Regions from separate parts of the Pseudarthrobacter sp. L19 genome, predicted to be linked through region 2. Evidence: predicted binding sites of a transcription regulator. Region 2 holds the regulator's gene; the other holds the start of a gene.
What was found. The regulator HrcA, encoded in region 2, represses chaperone genes, less so after heat shock. The targets are predictions, from matches to a motif close to TTNGCACTCGNNNNNNNCGAGTGCNAA.

Region 1 (12,014 bases), 1.2 Mb from region 2:
CCGTGCCCGCCGTCTTCGTGGTTGGCTCCGGTGCCCGCTGCCGTGGCTGGCTCCGGGGGCGCCGCCGTGGTTGGCTCACGTGCCCGCCACCGTGGTTGGCTCCGGGGCCGGCGGACCGGACTTTTCACGCGTGCTCGCTCGTACCTCGCTTAGACGCACGCTTTCGAAAAGCCCGGCTCCGCCGCCCCCTCCGGGGGTCGCATGCCGTTGTTGGCATTACTCAATTGGCGTCCGGGACCACGGCGCCAAGGTGACGGGCCAAAGGGAGGGTGCCGGGCATCCGGCAGCATGCGTCAAAGCGACGAAGGAGCAGCATGCAGAGGATGTCCGGTGCCCTCCCACCCAAGCCGGCCCGACGGCGAAGCTCACTTATGCAGTGTTTAGTTAGGATTTAGTAATGGCTGTAGGCGTCTTTGATCTGTTCTCGATTGGGATCGGGCCCTCGAGTTCGCACACCGTGGGGCCGATGCGGGCCGCTGCGTTATTTGCCGAGGAGTTGAAGGCGTCGGGCGACCTTGAGCGGGTGGCGTCGCTGCGGGTGGACCTGTACGGCTCGCTCGCCGCGACCGGACACGGGCATGGCACCATGACCGCCATCCTGCTGGGCCTCGAGGGGTACCACCCGGAGAAGATCCTCCCCGACGAGGTCGAGGAGCGGCTCGCCGCGATCGCCGGGACCGGGACGCTGCAGCTGGCCGGCGCCGTCGAACTTCCCTACGGGGTCAAGGACATGGTGCTCCGCCCCCTCACGGTGCTGCCCCGGCACACCAACGGGATGACGTTCACCGTCTCCAACGCCGACGGCGGCATCCTGCACCAGGCGACGTTCTTCTCCGTCGGCGGCGGCTTCATCGTCCGCGAGGGCGAGGAGGAAGCGGCGCAGCAGGAACTCGACGAATCCAAAAAGGAACTGCCCCTGCCGTTCCGCACCGCCGCCGAACTGCTCGAACACTGCCGGAACACCTCCCTGCGGATCAGCGACGTCATGCTGGTCAACGAGGAGGATATCCGCACCGCCGAGGACATCCGCGCCGGTCTGCTGCACATCTACTCCGTGATGGAGGAATGCGTGGCCGTCAGCCTCAAGCGCAAGGGCCTGTTGCCGGGCGGCTTGAACGTCCGGCGCCGTGCCCCGGACTGGCACGAGCGGCTGATGAAGGAAAGCTGCGAGGAGGACCCGGACTTCCGGGATCCGAAGTACTGGCAGGAATGGGTGAACCTGATCGCCCTGGCCGTCAACGAGGAGAACGCCTCCGGCGGCCGCGTCGTCACCGCACCCACCAACGGCGCGGCCGGGATCATCCCCGCCGTGCTCTACTACGCGCTGCACTTCGCCCCCGGCATGGACAAGGCCACCCAGCAGGACCGGGAGGAGACCGTGGTGAAGTTCCTGCTCGCCGCGGGTGCCATCGGTGTCCTCTACAAGGAACAAGCCTCCATCTCCGGCGCAGAGGTCGGCTGCCAGGGCGAGGTGGGCTCGGCGTCGTCGATGGCCGCCGCCGGCCTCGCCGAGGTCATGGGCGGCACCCCGCAGCAGGTGGAGAACGCCGCCGAAATCGCGATGGAACACAACCTCGGCCTGACCTGCGACCCGATCGGCGGACTGGTGCAGATCCCGTGCATCGAACGCAACGCCATCGCGGCGGCGAAGGCCATCAACGCCGCCAAGATGGCGCTTTGGGGCGACGGGTCGCACCGGGTCTCCCTCGACGAGGTGATCGTGACCATGCGCGAGACCGGCAAGGACATGAGCTCCAAGTACAAGGAGACCGCCATGGGCGGCCTTGCCGTCAACGTCGTGGAGTGCTGAGGCGACCACTCAGTTGGTGAAGGCCGCCCACAGGTTCAGCGTCGAGGCGAAGACCACCCACGCCAGGTAGGGGATCAGCAGCAAGCCGGCCGGGCGGCTGATCCGGCGGAAGCGGACCAGCGTTGCCGCCAGGACCACGGCCAGCGCCACGATGATGACCAGGGCAATCCACAGCGCCGGCGTACCCAGGGCCGGGTAGAGGGCAAAGAACGCCGGTGTCCACAGCAGGTTCAGCACCAGCTGGACGGCGTAGAGGGTCAGCGCCCGGCGGGTCCCCTCGGCGCGGGTGCGCCACACCAGCCACGCCGCCACCGCCATCACGGTGTAGAGCAGCGTCCAGACCGGTCCGAAAACCCAGTTCGGTGGCGACCACGGGGCCTTGTCCGCGGAAGCATACCAGCCGTCGACGTTGCTGGCGGAGGCCAGGCCGCTGAGTCCGGCAACCAGCGCGGAGGCTGCGAGCAGCACAAGCAGGCCCAGTACCTGGGCGCCGGCTCCCCGGTGCGCCGACGCGCCCGGCCCGGCCTGGCGGGAGGCGTTTAGTTCAGGCTGCGGGTCAGGCTGCGGTTGCATGCCTTCAGCCTAGCTCGGGAGCCGCTGGCGGCCACAGGGGCGGCGTCCCGGCCACCCGTGACGCCGATAGACTTGGTGGTGCATGCCAGCCATGCCGCCGAAGCTCGTCCCGCAAAGATTGGATACCGCACCCTTGCGAGAATTCACCGCCCGCTTTGCCTCCGCCGAAGAGGTTGCCACCTGGGACGCCCGCGTCACCGCGAACCCCAACGGCGGGAACCTGCTGCAGTCGGAGGCCTTCGCCGAGGTCAAGCAGCACTACGGCTGGAAGCCCCTGCACCTGGTGTACGAGACGGCCGACTACACCAGCTACAACCTGGTCCTGGAGAAGAGCTTCCCCGTGCTGGGCAAGCTCTGGTACATGATCAAGGGACCCGACGTCGCCTCCGTCGAGGACATTCCGGGCATCGCCAAGGCCAACGCCGACTTCGTCAAGCGCGCCCGGCTGGGCGTCTTCGCGATCAAGATCGAGCCCGACGTCGTCCTCACCGACGACGCCCGGCGCGTCATCGAGGGCGCGGGCCTGGTTAAGACCCACAACCTGCAGCCCAACGATTCCACCGCACTGCTGGACATCTCCCCGGAGGAGAACCAGCTGCTGCGCAACCTGCACTCCCGCGGCCGGAACGCCGTCCGCCGCGCCATCCGCGAGGGCGTGGAAGTGCACACTGTCGAGCCCACAGAGGAGAACTTCCGGGCCATGTACGGCCTGATGAGCACCACCGTCGAGGCCAAGTCCCAGGTCCGCGTCCGGGACTTCGGGTACTACCAGCGCTTCTGGACCAACTTCCTCAAGCGCGGCCAGGGCCGGATGATGTTCGTCTACGAAAACGGTGTCCCGTCCGTGGGCGCCTTCGTCATCAACTACGGCCGCAAGGGAACGTACAAGGACGGCGGCTCCCTGCAGCAGCGCGGCCAGTACGGCGACTCCCACCTGGTCCAGTGGACCGCCATCAACCAGCTGAAGGAGCTCGGCTGCACCGAGTACGACTTCTGCGGCACCCCGCCGAGCGACAAGCTCAAGGACACGTCCAACCCCTTCCACGGCCTGGGCCTGTTCAAGACCAGCTTCAGCAAGACCGTCACGGACTTCGTCGGCTGCTACGACCAGGTCCTCAGCCCGTTGAAGTACAAGGCCTGGACGGCAGCGGGGGAGCGGGTCGCCCGCCAGCTCTACACCCGCCGCACCGGCCAGCAGTTCTACTAGACCGCCCAGCAAGGTGAAGTGAGATGGCCGGGATGAACAAGACCCCCGAGGGCCGCCGCGGACCGCAGACGGACGGCCTGCCCCGCACCGAACCGATGTCGGCCATGCAGGTGCGGCAGAACGCCGCCGCCCGGCGCATGCTCCGCCGCCTTGTCCAGGGGGAGAACCCGCCGACGGCGCCGCTGAGCATCGTGGACCGGCTCGCCGGCAGCCCCTACGCGAACCCGATGATCCAGGTCGGCGGCGTGGACGCGTCCGCCCGGAAAACCATCGATTTCGCGCTCAAGCTCGCGGAATCGATGTTCCGGTACGGCGCCGGCGCCCTGGAGGTGGAGACCAGCATTATTGCGATCACCGCGGCTCTGGGGTTGAAGAACATCGAGGTGGACATCACCAACCAGTCGGTGGCGATCAACTATGCCCCGAAAGACCAGACGCCCATTACGCTGCTGCGCGTGGTCCGGTCCTGGACCAACAACTACGCCGGCCTCGCCGAAGTCCACCAGCTGGTGACCGACATCGTGGCCGGCGGGGTGGGCCGGGAGGAAGCAGTTCGCCGGCTTGAGGAGATCACCCACAGCGCCAAGCCGTTCCCGCGCTGGATGGTCACCGTGGCCTTCGGCGTCTTCTCGGCTGTCTTCGTGGCGGTGCTCGGCGGCGGCATCGCGGCCTCCGGGATCGCGTTCCTGTCCAACCTTCTGGTCAGCCTTCTGGCCCGGCAGCTGGGCCGCTGGCGCACCCCGGACTTCTTCATCACCGCCTCGTGCTCCTTCGTGGTGACCATCATCGCCCTGCTGCTCTGGCGGTTCGGGAGCCCGGTGGGGATCACTATCGCCCCGGCGATCGTGGTGGTGGGCGGCATCCTGCTGCTGCTGCCCACGGGACGCCTCGTCTCCTCGGTGCAGGATGCCATCAACGGCTTCCCGGTCACCGCCGCCGGCCGTTTCCTCTCCACCATGCTGACCTTCGGGGCCTTGGTCTCTGGGATCGCCGTCGGGTTCGTGGTGGGGGCAATGACGGGCATGCAGTCCATCGACGTGACCGAAACATTCCCGCCGAGGTATCCGCTCTGGGTGCTGGTGCCGCTGGTGGCGATCGCCGTCGTCGCGATCGGCGTGACGGAGCAGACCTCACTAAAGCTGCTGCTGCCGACGGCGGCGGTCGGCGTCGTCGGCCACCTCGTCCTGATCGGAGGCACCGCACTGGGCATCGGGCCGCGCTTCGCCCCGGCCCTCGCCGCCGTCGTCATCGGCCTGCTGGCCCGGGTGGTAGCGCTCCGGATGGGCGCCCCGCAGCTGGTGGTGGCCGTGCCCGCGGCGCTGATCCTGCTGCCCGGCCTGACCATATTCCGTTCCATGTATGTTTTGACCATCGAGGAGCAGGAAATCCTCATGGGCGCCGGCGGGATGCTCAACGCCGGGGCCATCGTGCTGGGCGTGGCCGCGGGCATCGTCCTCGGCGATACCCTCGCCAGGCCGCTGACCCGCAGCCTGGCCAGCAACGAGCGGCGCCGGGCCCGGCGCCGCTAGCCCGGCACCGCCCGGCGCCGTTGGCGGGATGCCGGGTCGATCAGATCTTGCCGATGGGGAGTTTCTTCTCGGCCTGGAAGTCGTCCTCCACCCGGCCGCGCGCCCAGTAGCCGGAGAGAGAGACCCGCCCGCGTTCCAGCCCCCGCTGGGTGAAGAACACCTCACGCAGGGCCTTCATGGCGCCGCGCTCACCGTGCGCGAAGACCGAGACGCGTCCCTCCGGCCAGTCGGCGGACCCGACGGCGCCGGCCAGGCGGCGCTCGTCGTCGGCGCCAGCGTCGTTCCCGCGGAAGAGCCAGCGCAGTTCGACACCGGCGGGGGCGGCCAGGGGCAGGACGTCCGCCTCGGAGCCGACCTCCAGAAAGGCCAGGCCGCGGGCGTCGCGGGGGAGGGCCTCCAGGGCCGCGCCGATGGCGGGCAGGGCCGATTCGTCCCCTGCGAAGAGGTGCCAGTCCGCCTCCGGATCCGGGTTGTAGCCGCCGCCGGGGCCGGTGAAGATCAGGGCGTCCCCCTCCCGCGCCGATGCGGCCCAGGGCCCGGCGAGTCCCTCATCCCCATGGATCACGAAGTCGATGGCCAGCTCCTCGGCCGCCTCGTCCACCCAGCGGACCGTGTAGGTGCGGGTGTAGGGCCACTGCTCCCGGGGATGGGTCTCACGGATCGCCCACAGGTCCAGGGGCTGGGGGTAGTCCACGCCGGGCTGCGGGAAGGCGATCTTGACGTAGCGGTCCACGTACGCGTTGTTGCGGTAGTCCGCGAAGCCGGGGCCGCCGGCGATGATCCGCACCATGTGCGGGGAGAGCTGTTCGCGCCGCAGCACCGTCAGGGTGGTCTGGGGCCGGGAGTTCCGGTTGGCGGAGGTGGCGGCGGGTACAGAAGTCATGCGGCTAAGCCTAGCCAACCGTGCCTCCTTCTTGTCCGCCCAGGCGCCGGGACTGCCGCCCCTTCACAGACGGGACGGAGGGGCCGCGCCGGGGTCCAGGGAGGCTTAAGGCAGCGGCGGCAGTTCCCAGTCGACCGGCGCCGCGCCCTGGGCGGCCAGCAGCTCGTTGGCCCGGCTGAACGGCCGGGATCCGAAGAAGCCCCGTGCGGCCGAGAGCGGGCTCGGATGCGGGCTGCTGACGACGGCGGTCCCGCCCAGCAGCGGCCGGACGGACTCCGCATCCTTGCCCCACAGGATGGCGACCAGCGGGACCGGCCCGCCCTGGGGGTCCGTGCGGTCAACGACGGCGCGGATGGCGGCGGCCGTGACCTCTTCCCAGCCCTTGTTCCGGTGCGATCCGGCGGCACCGGCCCGCACGCTGAGCGCCCGGTTCAGCAGCAGCACGCCCTGCCCCGTCCAGCGGCTCAAGTCGCCGTGGATACGCGGCGGCAGGCCCAGATCGGCGTCGAGTTCCTTGTAGATGTTGGCCAGGCTGCGAGGGAGGGGACGGGTGTGGCCCTCGACGGCGAAGGACAGTCCGATCGGGTGGCCGGGGGTGGGGTAGGGGTCCTGGCCCACGATCAGCACCCTGACGTCGGTGAGCGGCTGCTGGAAAGCCCGGAGCAGCCTGTCCGGAGCCGGCAGGACCTGGCGGCCGGCCGCGGCCTCGGCGGCGACGAACTCCAGAGCCCGGCGCAGTTGAGGTTCCACCGGTTCCAGGGCGGCCACCCAATCCCGGGCCACCAGCTCGCCCAGCGGCCGCCGGACCAGCGCGGCAAAACCGCCGTCGCCGTCGGCGGGGCCCTGCGGCGCCCCGCCGATTGCGCCGGGAACGGCATCCAGGGGAAACAGGGCTTCGGTCTGCGGGGTATCGCTCACTCCCTCATTCTGGCAGGCGCGAGCGGCGGCGTTCAGGGCAGGCGATCCGAGCAGACCTCCGGCACGGCACGGCGCCGGGCGAATGACAGGGCTGTTATTCGCCCGTAGCATGGGGAGGAATCCACAACAGCGAGCAGGGAGTGAGCCGTGGCCGAAGCAGTGCCGGACAACGCGACGGCGGACGACGTTCCGGTCGACGCAGGCCACGGGGAAGCCGGACCGGCCGAGTCCGGGCTGAGCAGCCGCGACAAGGAAATGCTGGCGCTTGAACGGCAGTGGTGGAAGTACGCCGGGGCCAAGGAACAGGCCGTCCGTGAGCTCTTCGACCTGTCCGCCACGCACTATTACCAGATCCTCAACGCCCTCATCGACACCGAGGCCGCCCTGGCCCATGACCCGATGCTGGTGAAGCGATTGCGTAGACTACGTACGTCACGACAACGTGCCCGCACGGCCCGGCGCCTGGGTTCGGACGCCTGAACCCGCCGGGTACGCCCCGGGAAGAACGCGGCGCCGGAGTCCCGGAATCTGCACCGGTTCCGGCCGCGGACCACTAGAAATCAGCAAGGACAGCGCTTCACCATGACCAGATACCCACGGGATGAATTCGACCGGGTCCCGGAGACCTCCACGCGCCAAGGGGTTCACCGCACCGTCGCGGCCGCCAAGTCCCGCGGGCTGGCACCCATCCTTTCCGTAGGAGCGTTCGCCCTGGCCGTCGGCCTGGTGGCCTTCCTGCTGCTGCCCCGGCTGGGGTTCGGTCCCGCCGGCGGAACGGCGATGGCCGCGGATAAGAGCAGCGCCACGGCCGCCGCGTCCGCCACCGCGCAGCCCACCGCGGCCCCGACCGTGCAGCCGACGACGTCCCCCACCAGCGACCCGGGCAGCACGGTGGCTGCCGCTTCCTCCGGCACCACCCCCGCCCCGACGGCCACCGCGGCCGCCGTCGACAAGACGCAGCCGGTGGCGGTCTACAACGGCACGACGACGGCGGGCCTTGCCGGCCGCGTCGGCAGCATGGTCACCTCCGACGGCTGGGTCCTGGGCCCGCTCGGCAACTGGACCGGTCCGCGGCAGCAGACCTCCGTGGTCTACTACAACGGCGCCGCCCAGAAGGCCAACGCCGAGGAACTCGCCGCCCTGCTGGGGATCGCCACCCTGGTCGATTCGGCCGATTTCAAGATGCCCCTGGTCGTCGTCCTGGGCCCCGGCTACCGCTGACCCGGTCCCCGTCCGGACCGGTTACGCCTGCATAACGTTCCGGCCGACCCCGTGACGCGCGGACCGGCGCGCCCGGGGCCGGCGGGTACAGTGGCCGGAGTTCATGACCGCTCCGCGGCGCACAGCGAGGTGCACCGCGGCCAAGCTAGCTGAAAGTGTGGAAACGATGGCTCTGGGCACCGTCAAGTGGTTCAACGCGGAGAAGGGCTACGGCTTCATCACCGTGGACGGCTCGGGCATCGACGTCTTCGTCCACTGGTCCGCCATCGCCGGCGAGGGCTACCGTGCGCTTGCCGAGGGGCAGCGCGTTGAACTTGAGGTCGGCGAAGGCGAAAAGGGCCCGCAGGCCGAGAGCGTCAGGCCCGCCTAGTGGCCCGTCCTGACCCAGCGCTGACCGCCGCGGCGCAGACGAACGCTGACCGACGAACCGCCAGCCGACGAGTAGCCAGCCATCGGCCGACCGGCCGCCCCGCCGTCGTCCTTTCCACCCTGCTTGCCTCCGCCTTGGCCCTCACCGGGTGCTCCGGCGCCACCGGCAACGCCAGAACGGACGCCGCCGAGGCCAGCGGGGACGGAACCCTGCGGATCGGCGTGCTGCTGGACAACACCGGGGACCAGAGCTTCCTCAACGCCCCGCAGTTGGCGGCGGTCAAACTCGCCATCAAGGAGATCAACGCCGCCGGCGGCCACAAGGGCAAGCCCGTGGAACTGCTCCCCGAAACCATCAGTTCCGACACCGCCGCCCAGGCCAAGACCCTCGTGGCGGCCAAGGCCGACGTCGTCATCGGCCCCACGGATTCCAGCCACGCCGCCGCCGCGATCGACGTGCTCTCCAAAGCCAAAATCGCCATGATCTCCCCGGCGAACGCCGCGCCGGGACTCAGCAGCTACCGGAGCGGCGGCTACTACTTCCGCACCGCCGCCGCCGACGTCGCCCAGGCCTCCATCCTGGTCAAGCTCGCCAAGGACGGCGGCGCCAAGACGGTCGCCGTCCTGCACGAGGCCGGAAGCTACGGCAAGGAGGTCTCCGCGGCGGTTGCCGCCGCGGCGAAGTCCGCCGGTTTCGGCACGCCCATCGACGCCGAATTCCCGGCCGGCCAGGCACAACAGGCCGCGACCGCGGCCAAGGCCGCCGCGCCCGACGCCGTCGTCCTCATCGCCCGGCAGGGTGCGCAGGGCGCCATCGCCGAACTCAACAACGCCGGACTCGCGGGGAAGAAGCTGGTGCTCTCCGACGGCGCCGTGGGCGAGTACGGCCAAGGCCTGGGCTCCCACGCCCTGGACGGTGCCCGCGGAGTCCTCCCCGGCACGTTCCCCAGCGCGCAGTTCCAGGCAGGCCTGGTCGGCATCGACCCCGGGCTCAAGGACATGACCTTCGCCGCGGAGGCCTACGACGCCGTCAACCTCGCCGCGATCGCCGCCGCCGCGGCCCAGGACGACGCCGGCACCTCCATCGCCTCCCGCCTCATCGCCGTCTCCGGCGGTAACGCCGCGGGGGCGGAGGGCTCCGCTGGCGGAGAGGCCGCCGACTGCCACACGTACAAGGAGTGTCTCGACGCCCTCCACGCCGGCAAGCGCCCCAATTACGAGGGCCAGTCCGGGCCCGTGAACTTCGATAGCAACGGCGACGTGACCGCCGCGGCCTACATGGTTTACACCTACGGGCCGGACAACACGGCGAAGATGACCGGCAGCGAAACGGCCCGCAGCGGCGGGTCCTGATCGCCCTCGGCGAAGCGCCCCGCGGGGACAGGCCCCGGAGCGCGAAGCCTTCTTGCACTCTCCCCGGGGGAGTGCTAATTATGGAGTTAGCACTCCCGCTCATCGACTGCTAACGCCGGGCCCCGGTCCGGACACGGCATCGGTGCCGCGGGAGCAAAGGAAACACCTGGCTGGGTGAGATCCCGGTCCGGCGGCATACAGAGGCTGCCGGGCAGGTATCGTCCGTCGCGGGCACCGACGCCAAGGTTCATTCTTTAACGACTGTCCCGAAAGGACTACTGCCGTTATGGCCAAGATCATTGCATTTGATGAAGAGGCACGCCGCGGTCTTGAGCGGGGCCTGAACATCCTCGCCGACGCCGTCAAGGTCACCCTCGGCCCGCGTGGACGCAACGTCGTCCTCGAGAAGAAGTGGGGCGCCCCCACGATCACCAACGATGGTGTTTCCATCGCCAAGGAGATCGAGCTGGACGACCCGTACGAGAAGATCGGCGCCGAGCTGGTCAAGGAAGTTGCCAAGAAGACGGATGACGTCGCCGGCGACGGTACCACCACCGCCACCGTGCTGGCCCAGGCCCTGGTCAAGGAAGGCCTGCGCAACGTCGCGGCCGGCGCTGACCCGCTGTCCCTCAAGCGCGGCATCGAGAAGGCTGTCGACGCCGTCACCGCCGAGCTCCTGGCCTCCGCCAAGGAAATCGAGACCAAGGAAGAGATCGCCGCCACCGCGTCCATCTCCGCCGGCGACAACGAGATCGGTGCCCTCATTGCCGAGGCCCTGGACAAGGTCGGCAAGGAAGGCGTCATCACGGTCGAGGAGTCCAACACCTTCGGCCTCGAGCTGGAGCTCACCGAAGGCATGCGCTTCGACAAGGGCTACATCTCCGCCTACTTCGTCACCGACGCCGAGCGCCAGGAAACGGTCCTCGAAGACCCGTACATCCTGATCGTCAACTCCAAGATCTCCAACGTCAAGGAACTGGTTGCTGTCCTCGAGAAGGTCATGCAGTCCAACAAGCCGCTGCTGATCATCGCCGAAGACATCGAGGGCGAGGCACTGGCCACCCTGATCGTCAACAAGATCCGCGGCACTTTCAAGTCCGTCGCCGTCAAGGCTCCGGGCTTCGGTGACCGCCGCAAGGCCCAGCTGGCCGACATCGCCATCCTCACCGGTGGCCAGGTCATCTCCGAGGAAGTCGGCCTCAAGCTTGAGACCGCCGGCCTGGAGCTGCTCGGCAAGGCCCGCAAGGTTGTTGTCACCAAGGACGAGACCACCATTGTCGAAGGTGCCGGCGACGCCGACCAGATCGCCGGCCGCGTGTCCCAGATCCGCGCCGAGATCGAGAACTCCGACTCCGACTACGACCGCGAGAAGCTGCAGGAGCGCCTGGCCAAGCTGGCCGGCGGCGTTGCAGTCATCAAGGCCGGTGCCGCAACCGAGGTTGAGCTCAAGGAACGTAAGCACCGCATCGAGGACGCCGTCCGCAACGCGAAGGCTGCCGTCGAAGAGGGCATCGTCGCCGGCGGTGGCGTGGCCCTGATCCAGGCTGGCGCCAAGGCGTTCGCCAACCTGCAGCTCTCGGGTGACGAGGCTACCGGTGCGAACATCGTCCGCGTTGCCATCGACGCTCCGCTGAAGCAGATCGCCTTCAACGCCGGACTCGAGCCGGGCGTTGTGGTGGACAAGGTCCGCGGCCTCGCTGCCGGCCACGGCCTGAACGCCGCCACCGGCGAATACGTCGACCTGCTGGCTGCCGGCATCAACGACCCGGTGAAGGTCACCCGCTCTGCCCTGCAGAACGCGGCCTCCATCGCCGGCCTGTTCCTCACCACCGAGGCCGTCGTGGCCGACAAGCCGGAGAAGAACGCTCCGGCCATGGGCGGCGGCGACGACATGGGCGGCATGGGCGGTATGGGCGGCTTCTAGCCACCCGGCCCACCCCGGCCGGCAGTCCGCTGCCGGCCCCGGTACAACGACGACGGCGGTCCCACCTTGCGGTGGGGCCGCCGCCGGCGTTTGAGCCGCCCGCGCCGGGGATCAGGGAGCAGCGAAGGCGGGCAGGTCTGGCAGGATAGTGCAGTGACGATTACAGCTGCGGCCGACGGTTCGGCCCTTGGAAACCCCGGCCCGGCCGGATGGGCCTGGTACGTGAA
Region 2 (9,689 bases):
CGGAGAGGACGTCGGTGGAACCCGGCTCGTCCATCAGCTCGATGTGAAGCTTTTCCATCGCGGGCTCGTCCACCAGCAGGATGGACAGCTCCGCCTGCGGGTGGATAAAGAGGCGTTCGAAGACGTACCGGGCCAACGCCACCAGCTCGGCCTCGTCGACGGCGATGCCGGATTCGTTGTTGACCTCGATGCTCATGCGTGTTCTCCCCGCTTGTCCCGGGCGACGGAGTGCTTGACCCGGTTTCGTTGTGCTTCGTCCCAGACGCTGTAGGCGTTGACGATATCGCCCACCAGCCGGTGCCGGACGACGTCGGCGGCGTCCAGGACGGAAAAGTTGACGTCCTCGATGCCCTGCAGGATGTCCTCGACGATCCGCAGGCCGGACCGGGTGCCGAACGGCAGGTCCACCTGGGTGATGTCGCCGGTGACCACCATCTTGGAGCCGAAACCCAGGCGGGTCAGGAACATCTTCATCTGCTCCGGCGTCGTGTTCTGGGCCTCGTCTAGGATGATGAAGGCGTCGTTAAGCGTCCGGCCGCGCATGTACGCCAGCGGGGCCACCTCGATGGTGCCGGCGGCCATCAGGCGCGGGATGGACTCCGGGTCCATCATGTCGTGCAGCGCGTCGTAGAGCGGCCGCAGGTAGGGATCGATCTTGTCGCTCAGCGTTCCGGGCAGGAAGCCGAGCCGCTCGCCGGCCTCGACGGCGGGGCGGGTGAGGATGATCCGGCTGACTTCCTTCTGCTGCAGCGCCTGCACGGCCTTGGCCATGGCCAGGTAGGTCTTGCCGGTGCCTGCGGGGCCGATGCCGAAGATCACGGTGTTCGCATCGATGGCGTCCACGTAGTTCTTCTGGTTCAGCGTCTTGGGCCGGATGGTCTTGCCGCGGCTGGAGAGGATGTTGGTGGTCAGCACCTCCACCGGGTTCTGCAGCGACTGGCTGCGGAGCATGGAGACCAGCTGCTGCAGGACGGCCGGGGTGATCACCGTGCCGCGGGCCACCAGCCCGCGCACCTCGTTCAGGAGCCGCATAATCCGGGGGACGTCCGCCGGCGGGCCACTGATGGAGAGCTCGTTGCCGCGGACGTGGAAGTCGACGCCGGGGTACTGCGATTCGATGAAGCGCAGCGCCTCGTCGTGGCTGCCCAGGGACTGCACCATCTGGCCCGAGTTCTCGAAGACCACGACCTCCGTCCGCACGCCTGGGACGGAGTGGGGAAATTCCCCGGTGGTGCGTTCGCCCGAGGTGGTCCGGGCCTTGCCGTTGGCTGCTTCAGTCATGGTGATGGCCCGCGGGCCTCTGGTTCCCTCCAGCTCGAATATGCTTCGTCGCCGCCGCTCCCGTCTGGCCGCCGTGAGGTGCGGCGTCGCCGGGTCCGGCGGTCCTCCCATCTTACGTCAGGAGACCGCCGCCGTGCCGCGCTCCCGGCCCGGCCGGACGGGCCACCCCAACACCGGACCGTCGTCGTCTCCGGCCGCTTCCGAGAAGCCTTTTCGACGCATCTTCGACGGCCCCTCGACCCCTCGAGGGATGCGGTTAGCGGGCTTTAGGTATCAACTTCATATCGGCCTCATATCGTTCCCGTTGCAGTTTGTTCGGGCGCCCCGCTTCCCCGCCGGCGGAAACCTCCCCTGTGCCATGCTGGATTGGGCCTATCGGTCACGACCGGCAACGGCCCGCACACAGACGACCTCAGGGAGAGGGAGCACCGCAATCGGCAACAAGGGCGCCAGCAGTCAGGGCACGAGGACCGCGACAGCGGCACGGCGCATGCGCCGCGGCCTGCTGCTGTTCGTGCTGCCCGCGTCCCTGGTGCTCTCCGGTTGCGTCGCCAACCCCCGGCAGGACATCACCGACGCCGGCTCCCCCACGCAGACGGTGCCGGGACCCGCGGACGGGACCACCGCCACGAGCGCCCCGCTGGAATCCGCGCAGGCCTCCAACAAGGCCCCGGTGTACTGGATCGGCCGCAGCAACAACAACGTCTTCCTCTACCGCGAATTCCGCGACGTCTCCGAGGACGACAACCCCGTGACCCGCGCGTTGCGGGTGATGATGTCCCAGAAGCCCCTGGACCCTGACTTCTTCACCCCGTGGCAGAACCCCCGCAAGCTCGCCACCTCGATCTCCGGCAAGAACACCATCACGGTGGACGTGTCCTCCGACGCGTTCAACAGCAACCTCGACGCCGACATGGCCGAGCGCGCCATCCAGCAGCTGGTCTACACGGCCACCGCCGCCGCTGCCAGCGCCGGCCTCACGGACTCCGGGCAGCAGATCCAGGTGGTCATCCTGGTGGACGGCCACACCGACTATGTCGCGTTCAACCGGGTCCGGCTGGGCGCGCCCACCTCCCGCAGCGCCGGCATGGTGGCGCCGGTGTGGATCATCGACCCGCAGGAGGGCACCACCGTGGCCGACGGCGCGGTGAAGATCTCCGGCCGCAGCACATCACCGGGCGGGAAGCTCCGCTGGGAGATCCAGAAGGTCGACGGCACCGCCAAGACCCCGTACCAGAGCGGCATGATGACCGCGGCCGCGGATGCCCAGCAGTCGGGCCTGTTCAGCTTCACCCTCAACTTGGGGCCGGGCAGCTACGAGGCGCGGGTCGCGCAGGTGGACGCGAACGGCAAGGCCACCGACCTCAACGTCGACACCCGCGGCTTCACGGTTAAATAGCCGGGTAAATAGCCCCGTCAAATAGCACGGTCAAATAGACCGCTAAGCCGCCAGCCGGGTAGCCGCTACCAGCGGCCCAGGACGTCGCTGGCCAGCACGGTCGCCGCGGGCCCGGCGGTGGAGGACCGCAGCACGTGGTGCCCCAGCAGCGCGGTCACGGCCCCCGCATCACAGAGCCGGGTAACCTCCCGCGGGCTGATCCCGCCCTCCGGTCCGACAATCATCAGCACCTCGCGCGGCGCCGCGGCGTCGTCCGCGCTACCAACGCTCTCCTGCCAGTCGGCCAGCACACGGCGCAGGGGCCGGACGGCGTCCTCGTGCAGGATCACTGCCAGCCCGGCGGATGCCACCGTGTCGGCCACGGCCGCCTGCAGCGAGCCGCCGTCCACCGCGGCGCGGACCTCGGGGATCCAGGCCCGGCGGGCCTGCTTCGCCGCCGCCGTCACCACGGACTGCCACTTGGCGTGCGCCTTCGCGGCACGCTCGGGCTTCCAGCGGACGATCGACCGTTCGGCCTGCCACGGGACGACGGCGTCGATCCCCAGCTCGGTCGCGGTCTCGGCCGCGAGTTCATCCCGGTCGCCCTTCGCCAGGGCTTGCACCAGAATGAGCCGCACCGCCGGGCGCGGCTCATCGTTGACCGCGGCGCACTCGAGCGTCAGCTCCTGGGGCCCGGCGGCGGTGACCGTGCCGGTGATCCGGCGGCCGGCGCCGTCGGCGATGTCGACCTGCTCCCCCGCCGTGAGGCGTTTGACCGTGACGGCGTGCCGCGCCTCGGCGCCGTCCAGCACGAAGGTGGAGCCGGGGGCCTGGTGGTCCAGGGTTCCGGCGGGGGTGAAGAAGACCGGGTTGCTCACCGCTACAGGTTACCGAGGCGGTCCCGCAGCTTGGCGAAGACCCCGCCGCTGGCGGCCAGCTTGCCCTCGGTGAACTGTTCGCCGCGGAGCTTGGCCAGCTGGCGCATCAGGTCTTCCTGGGCGGCGTCGAGCTTGGCGGGGGTCTCGACCTGGAGGTGGACCTTGAGGTCCCCGCGGCCGTAGCCGCGCAGGTGGGTGACGCCGAGGCCGCGCAGGGTGATGACCTCGCCGGACTGGGTGCCGCTCTTGACGTCGATTTCCTGCTGGCCGTCGAAGGTGTCCAGGGTCAGCTCGGTGCCGAGGGCAGCGGCCGTCATCGGAATGGTGAGGCTGGCGTGCAGGTCGTCGCCCTCGCGGACGAAGGTCGCGTCGTTGTTGACCCGGATCTCCACGTACAGGTCGCCCGAGGGGCCGCCCGCCGGGCCGGCCTCGCCCTGGCCGGAGAGCTGAATCCGGGTGCCGGTGGCGACGCCGGCGGGGACCTTGACGGTCAGGGACCGGCGGCTGCGGATCCGGCCCTGGCCGGCGCACTCGTTGCAGGGATCCTTGATGACGGTGCCGAAGCCCTCGCAGCTGCCGCAGGGGGCGGTGGTCATGACCTGGCCCAGGATGGAGCGGACCGGGCGCTGGACCTGGCCGCTGCCGCCGCAGATGTCGCAGCGTTCCGGGTGGCTGCCCTCGCGGCAGCAGGAGCCCTCACAAGTGGGGCAGGTGACGGCGGTGTCCACCTCGAGCTTCTTGTTGACGCCGAAGACGGCGTCGCGCAGCTCGATCCGGACGCTGATCAGCGCGTCCTGGCCGCGGCGGACGCGGGAGGCCGGGCCGCCGGCTCCGGCGGCGCCGCCGAAGAAGGTCTCAAAGATGTCTTGGAACGCGAAGCCCTGGCCGGCGTAGCTGCCGCCGCCGAAGCCGTTGTCCGTGCCGTTCTCGTTGCCGGTGGTGTCGTAGACGCGGCGCTTCTGCGGGTCGGAGAGCACCTCGTAGGCGTGGGTGACCGCCTTGAAGCGCTCGGACGCGTCCTCGCCCGGGTTAACGTCCGGGTGCAGGGTCCGCGCGAGTTTGCGGTAGGCCTTCTTGATTTCCTCGCCGGTTGCTTCGCGGGAGACTCCAAGAACGTCGTAGTGGCTGCTCAAAGTGTGTATCTCTTCCTTTTTGTACTGCCGGTGCTGGGCGACAAGACTGGTGGTGGATCCGGCCGGTCAGGGGCCGAGGATCCGTGAAAGGTAGCGGGCCACCGCGCGGACGGCGGCCATGGTGGTGGGGTAATCCATCCGGGTGGGGCCGAGGATGCCCACCTTGGCGGTGGCGTCCGGTCCGTACCCGGTGGCCACCACGGAGGCCTCGGAGAGCCCGTCATAGGGGTTCTCCCGACCAATGCTGACGGTCACGCCGCGGGGGTCCTCCGCCATGTCCGAGAGCAGCCGGAGCATGACCACCTGCTCCTCGAGGGCCTCGAGGACGGGGCCGATGCTCAGCGGAAAGTCAACGTTGGAGCGGGCCAGGTTGGCCGTGCCGGCCATGACCATCCGCTCCTCGCGGCTGCTGGCGGCCAGCGCCTCAAGTCCGCGGGCCAGCGCCTGGGCGGCGCCGCGGCGGGCGGGGGCGGTGCTGTCGACGACGTCGGGCAGGGTCTGCGGGAGCAGGCTCAACGGGGTGCCGCCCAGCCGGCCGAGGAAGACTCCCCGCAGCTCGGCGAGGGTCTCGTCGCCAAGGTCCTGGCCGACGTCGATGACGCGCTGTTCGACCTTGCCGGTGTCAGCGATAAGCACTGCCAGCACTTTCCGCGGTGCCAGCAACACGAACTCGATGTGCCGCACCCGGGCCCGGCTGAGCAGCGGGTACTGCACCACGGCCACCTGGTTGGTCAGTTGCGCCAGCAGGCGCACCGTCCGGTCCAGGACGTCGTCGAGGTCCTCTGAGCCCTCCAGCAGGGCCTGGATGGCCCGCCGCTCCGCCGGGGACAGCGGCTTGACCGCGGAGATGCGGTCCACGAAGAGCCGGTAGCCCTTGTCCGTGGGGATCCGGCCGGCGCTGGTGTGCGGGGCGGTGATCAGCCCCTCGTCTTCCAGCGCGGCCATGTCGTTGCGGATCGTTGCGCTGGAGACGCCCAGGTGGTGGCGTTCCACCAGCGCCTTGGAGCCCACGGGTTCACGGGAATGGACGTAGTCCTCCACGATGGCGCGCAGCACTTCGAGTTTGCGTGGTTCGCTCACGCCGCACCTCCAATCGAGCCTCAACCGTCAACCGGCGCCCGCCGCCCGGAAGAACCCGGGGGTTAGCACTCGGCATGCCTCAGTGCTAACCAGTCTAATATGTCCGGCCGCGTTGTTAGCATTGGATTCGCTCCGGGCGTGACCGTGGCAACCCGGGCGGCTGCCCGGCGCGGCCGGCCACCTACCCGGCCCTATGCAGTTCCCGTTGCAGTTCCGCCCCGATGCAAAGCAGTGTGTAACCGATGTCCTTCCAGAACTGGGGCCCGCAAGACCTCACCGCCCCCGCCCCCTCCCAGCTGCCCGAGGTCCCGGTGCAGCGCGGCATGGTCCTCGAGGACGTGCAGTCCGGCTGGGTGGGTGCCGTCACGCGGGTGGAGAAGTCCGGCGGCATGCACGTCGTGGCACTCGAGGACCGGCGCGGGAAGTCCCGGACCTTCCGCCTCGGCTACGGCTTCCTCTTGGAGGGCCGGCCCATCCGGCTGATGCCGCCGGCACCCCGGGCGGCCGCTGGACCGGCGGCCGGGACGCGCACGGCGTCCGGCTCGCTTCGCGTGGAAGGCCAGCGGGCGCAGGTGGCCAAGGCCAGCCGGATCTGGGTTGAGGGCAAGCACGACGCCGAACTGGTCGAGAAGGTCTGGGGCGACGACCTCCGGGTCGAGGGCATCGTCGTCGAGCCCCTGCACGGCATCGACGATCTCGCCGCCGCGGTCAAGGACTTCCGCCCGGGTCCCGGCCGCCGCCTCGGCGTCCTGGTGGACCACCTGGTGGCCGACTCCAAGGAGTCCAGGATCGCCGAGGCCGTCATGGCCTCCCCCGGCGCCCGCGGCAACGTCCTGATCGTCGGCCATCCCTACATCGACGTCTGGCAGGCCATCCGGCCGTCCGTGCTGGGCATCGAACGCTGGCCGGTGATCCCCCGCGGCGTGGACTGGAAGACCGGCATCCTGACCGCTTTCGGCTGGCCGCACAGCACCAAGGAGGACATCGGTTTGGGCTGGCAGAAACTCCTCGGCGCCGTCCGCAGCTACGCCGACCTGGAACCCTCGCTGCTGGGCCGGGTGGAGGAGGTCATCGACTTCCTCACCGCCCCGGGACAGTAGGGTCCGTCCGGCGAGGTGGCGGGCGACGGCGCCCAAGCAAGTATTCTTGATACGGTGGCCGCCACGTTTTGGCGGTGGCCGCGCCCGCACAGGTACCAACGCTCCACCGCAATCCAAAGGACGAAACGTGGCAGAAGACGCACGCGAACACACGGACCCCCAGGCCGGTTACGGCCAGTCGCAGTACCATGGCGTTCCCGCAAATGCGCTTCCCCTGACCGCCAGCGAGGACCGTCAGTGGGCCACCCTGTCGCACTTCGGCGGCATCCTCGGCTGCATCCCGTCGCTGCTGATCTACCTGATCTTCAAGGACCGCGGACCGTTTACCGCCCAGGAGTCCAAGGAGGCGCTGAACTTCACCCTGCCGCCGACGATCGCGGCCGTGGTAGCCAACCTTCTGGTGTTCATCCCCGTGGTGGGCAACCTGTTCGCTGTCCTGGCCACGGTCATCTGGATCGCACTGGCCTGCTTTTCCGTGGCTGCCGGCATCCACGTCAACCGTGGCCAGCCGCACCGCTACGAGTTCAACCTTCGCTGGATCAAGTAGCGCCGGTTCCCACAACGCTGACGGGCACCCCGGGATTTCTCCCGGGGTGCCCGTTTTTGTCTGGTGTGTGCGGTTCGTTGGCCCGGCGGGGTCAGTCCGGCAGCAGGCGGCGGACGACGGCGTCGGCCAGGAGGCGTCCCTTCAGCGTGAGGACCAGCCGGCCGCGGAAGGCCTGTGCCGGTTCCACGAGCCCATCGGCGATCAATCCCGCGACCGCGTGCCGGCCGGTTTCCTCCAGTCCGCCCAGGCTGGGGATGTCCAGGCCTGAGACCAGCCGCGCCTCCAGCATGATGCGCTCGATATTGCGGGTCTCCGGGTCCAGGGTATCCCGCCCGGCCGCCGGGGAGGCGCCGGAGTCCAGCCGCGCCGCGTAGGCGACGGGGTGCTTGACGTTCCACCAGCGGACCCCGCCGACGTGCGAGTGGGCCCCCGGCCCGATACCCCACCAGTCGTCACCACGCCAGTAGGCGAGGTTGTGGCGGCAGGCCTGCTCCGGCGTCGCCGCCCAGTTGCTGACCTCGTACCAGCCCAGCCCGGCAACGGAAATGAGCTCGTCGGCCAGTTCGTACTTGGCCGCGTGGTCGTCGTCGTCGATCCCCGGGACCTCGCCGCGGCGGATCTGGGCGGCGAGCTTCGTGCCCTCCTCGACGATCAGGGCGTAGGCGCTGATGTGGTCCGGGCGGTAGGACAGGGCCGTCTCCAGCGAGTGGCGCCAGTCCTCCAGCGACTCGCCGGGCGTGCCGTAGATCAGGTCGAGGCTGACGGCCAGCCCGGCCTCCCTGGCCCATTCGACCACCAGAGGCACCCGGCTGGGCGTGTGGGTCCGGTCCAGGACCTTGAGGACGTGCGGCACGGCGGACTGCATCCCGAAAGACACGCGGGTGAAGCCGGCGTCGGCCAGCAGCTGCAGGGACTCGCGGGTCACCGAGTCCGGGTTCGCCTCGGTGGTCACCTCGGCGCCGGGGGCCAGGCCCCAGGTGTCGATTGCGGCACGCAGGATGCGGGCCAGGTCTTCCGCGGGAAGCAGGGTGGGGGTGCCGCCGCCGAAGAAGACGGTGCTCAGCGGACGCTCCGGCAGCCCGGAGGCAGTCAGGGCGCGGGCCGCGAACCCGACCTCCGCCACGGCGGTCTCGGCATAGGCATCTTGGGACGCCCCGCCGCCGAGTTCCGTGGCGGTGTAGGTGTTGAAGTCGCAGTAGCCGCAGCGCACCGCGCAGAACGGGATGTGGACGTAAAGCCCGAAGGCCCGGCCCCCGGCGCCCTCCAGCGCCTGGGCGGGCAACAGCCCGTCCGACGGCGCGGGGTCGCCGAGGGGTAGTGCGCTTGGCATGGTTACTTCTTGGCCTTGTCCTTGGATTCTTCCGTGGTCAGGGCGGCGATGAACGCCTCCTGCGGCACCTCGACGCGGCCCACCATCTTCATGCGCTTCTTGCCTTCCTTCTGCTTCTCGAGCAGTTTGCGCTTTCGGGTGATGTCACCGCCGTAGCACTTGGCGAGCACGTCCTTGCGGATGGCGCGGATGCTCTCGCGGGCGATGATGCGGGAGCCGATGGCGGCCTGGATGGGCACCTCGAACTGCTGCCGCGGGATCAGTTCACGCAGCTTGCCGGTCATCATCACACCGTAGGCGTAGGCCTTGTCCCGGTGGGTGATGGCGCTGAACGCGTCCACCTGCTCGCCCTGGAGCATGATGTCGACCTTGACCAGGTCGGCGACCTGGTCGCCGTCGGCCTTCCAGTCCAGCGAGCCGTAGCCGCGGGTGCGGGACTTGAGGATGTCGAAGAAGTCGAAGACGATCTCGGCCAGCGGGAGCCGGTAGCGGATTTCGACGCGGTCCTCGGAGAGGTAGTCCATGCCGCCCATGACGCCGCGGCGGCTCTGGCAGAGCTCCATGATGGCGCCGACAAACTCGTTCGGCGCGAGGATGGTCGCTGAGACCATCGGTTCGCGGACCTCGGCCACCTTGCCCGTGGGGTACTCGCTGGGGTTGGTCACGTGGATGACCTTCTTGTCCTCCAGCGTGACCTCGTACTCGACGTTCGGGGCGGTGGAGATCAGGTCCAGGTTGTATTCGCGTTCCAGCCGTTCCCGGGTGATTTCCAGGTGCAGCAGGCCCAGGAAGCCCACGCGGAAGCCGAAGCCCAGCGCGGCGGAGGTCTCCGGTTCGTAGACCAGCGCGGCGTCGTTGAGCATCAGCTTCTCGAGTGCATCGCGCAGCACCGGGTAGTCGGTGCCGTCCAGCGGGTAAAGACCGGAGAAAACCATCGGCTTTGCATCCGCGTAGCCGGCCAG

Region 1: groL (chaperonin GroEL) is a predicted target of HrcA. The motif match lies at 9,950-9,976, and genes of this name have one in related genera.

What each region holds. Positions count from the first base shown of each region.
Region 1 is NZ_CP193935.1:626,737-638,750, reverse strand. Features, by position in the region: gene ACRQ5B_RS02865 (L-serine ammonia-lyase) at 398-1,810, shown strand; gene ACRQ5B_RS02860 (TspO/MBR family protein) at 1,820-2,383, opposite strand; gene ACRQ5B_RS02855 (lipid II:glycine glycyltransferase FemX) at 2,517-3,590, shown strand; gene ACRQ5B_RS02850 (threonine/serine ThrE exporter family protein) at 3,623-5,119, shown strand; gene ACRQ5B_RS02845 (siderophore-interacting protein) at 5,160-6,002, opposite strand; gene ACRQ5B_RS02840 (uracil-DNA glycosylase) at 6,108-6,884, opposite strand; gene ACRQ5B_RS02835 (DUF3263 domain-containing protein) at 7,155-7,400, shown strand; gene ACRQ5B_RS02830 (LytR C-terminal domain-containing protein) at 7,503-8,141, shown strand; gene ACRQ5B_RS02825 (cold-shock protein) at 8,308-8,511, shown strand; gene ACRQ5B_RS02820 (ABC transporter substrate-binding protein) at 8,631-9,863, shown strand; gene groL (chaperonin GroEL) at 10,150-11,787, shown strand; gene ACRQ5B_RS02810 (RNase H family protein) at 11,941-12,014, shown strand, end outside.
Region 2 is NZ_CP193935.1:2,899,999-2,909,687, reverse strand. Features, by position in the region: gene ybeY (rRNA maturation RNase YbeY) at 1-196, opposite strand, end outside; gene ACRQ5B_RS13910 (PhoH family protein) at 193-1,281, opposite strand; gene ACRQ5B_RS13905 (GerMN domain-containing protein) at 1,772-2,680, shown strand; gene ACRQ5B_RS13900 (16S rRNA (uracil(1498)-N(3))-methyltransferase) at 2,746-3,537, opposite strand; gene dnaJ (molecular chaperone DnaJ) at 3,540-4,670, opposite strand; gene hrcA (heat-inducible transcriptional repressor HrcA) at 4,737-5,750, opposite strand; gene ACRQ5B_RS13885 (DUF3097 domain-containing protein) at 5,993-6,850, shown strand; gene ACRQ5B_RS13880 (DUF4870 domain-containing protein) at 6,978-7,397, shown strand; gene hemW (radical SAM family heme chaperone HemW) at 7,489-8,727, opposite strand; gene lepA (translation elongation factor 4) at 8,730-9,689, opposite strand, start outside.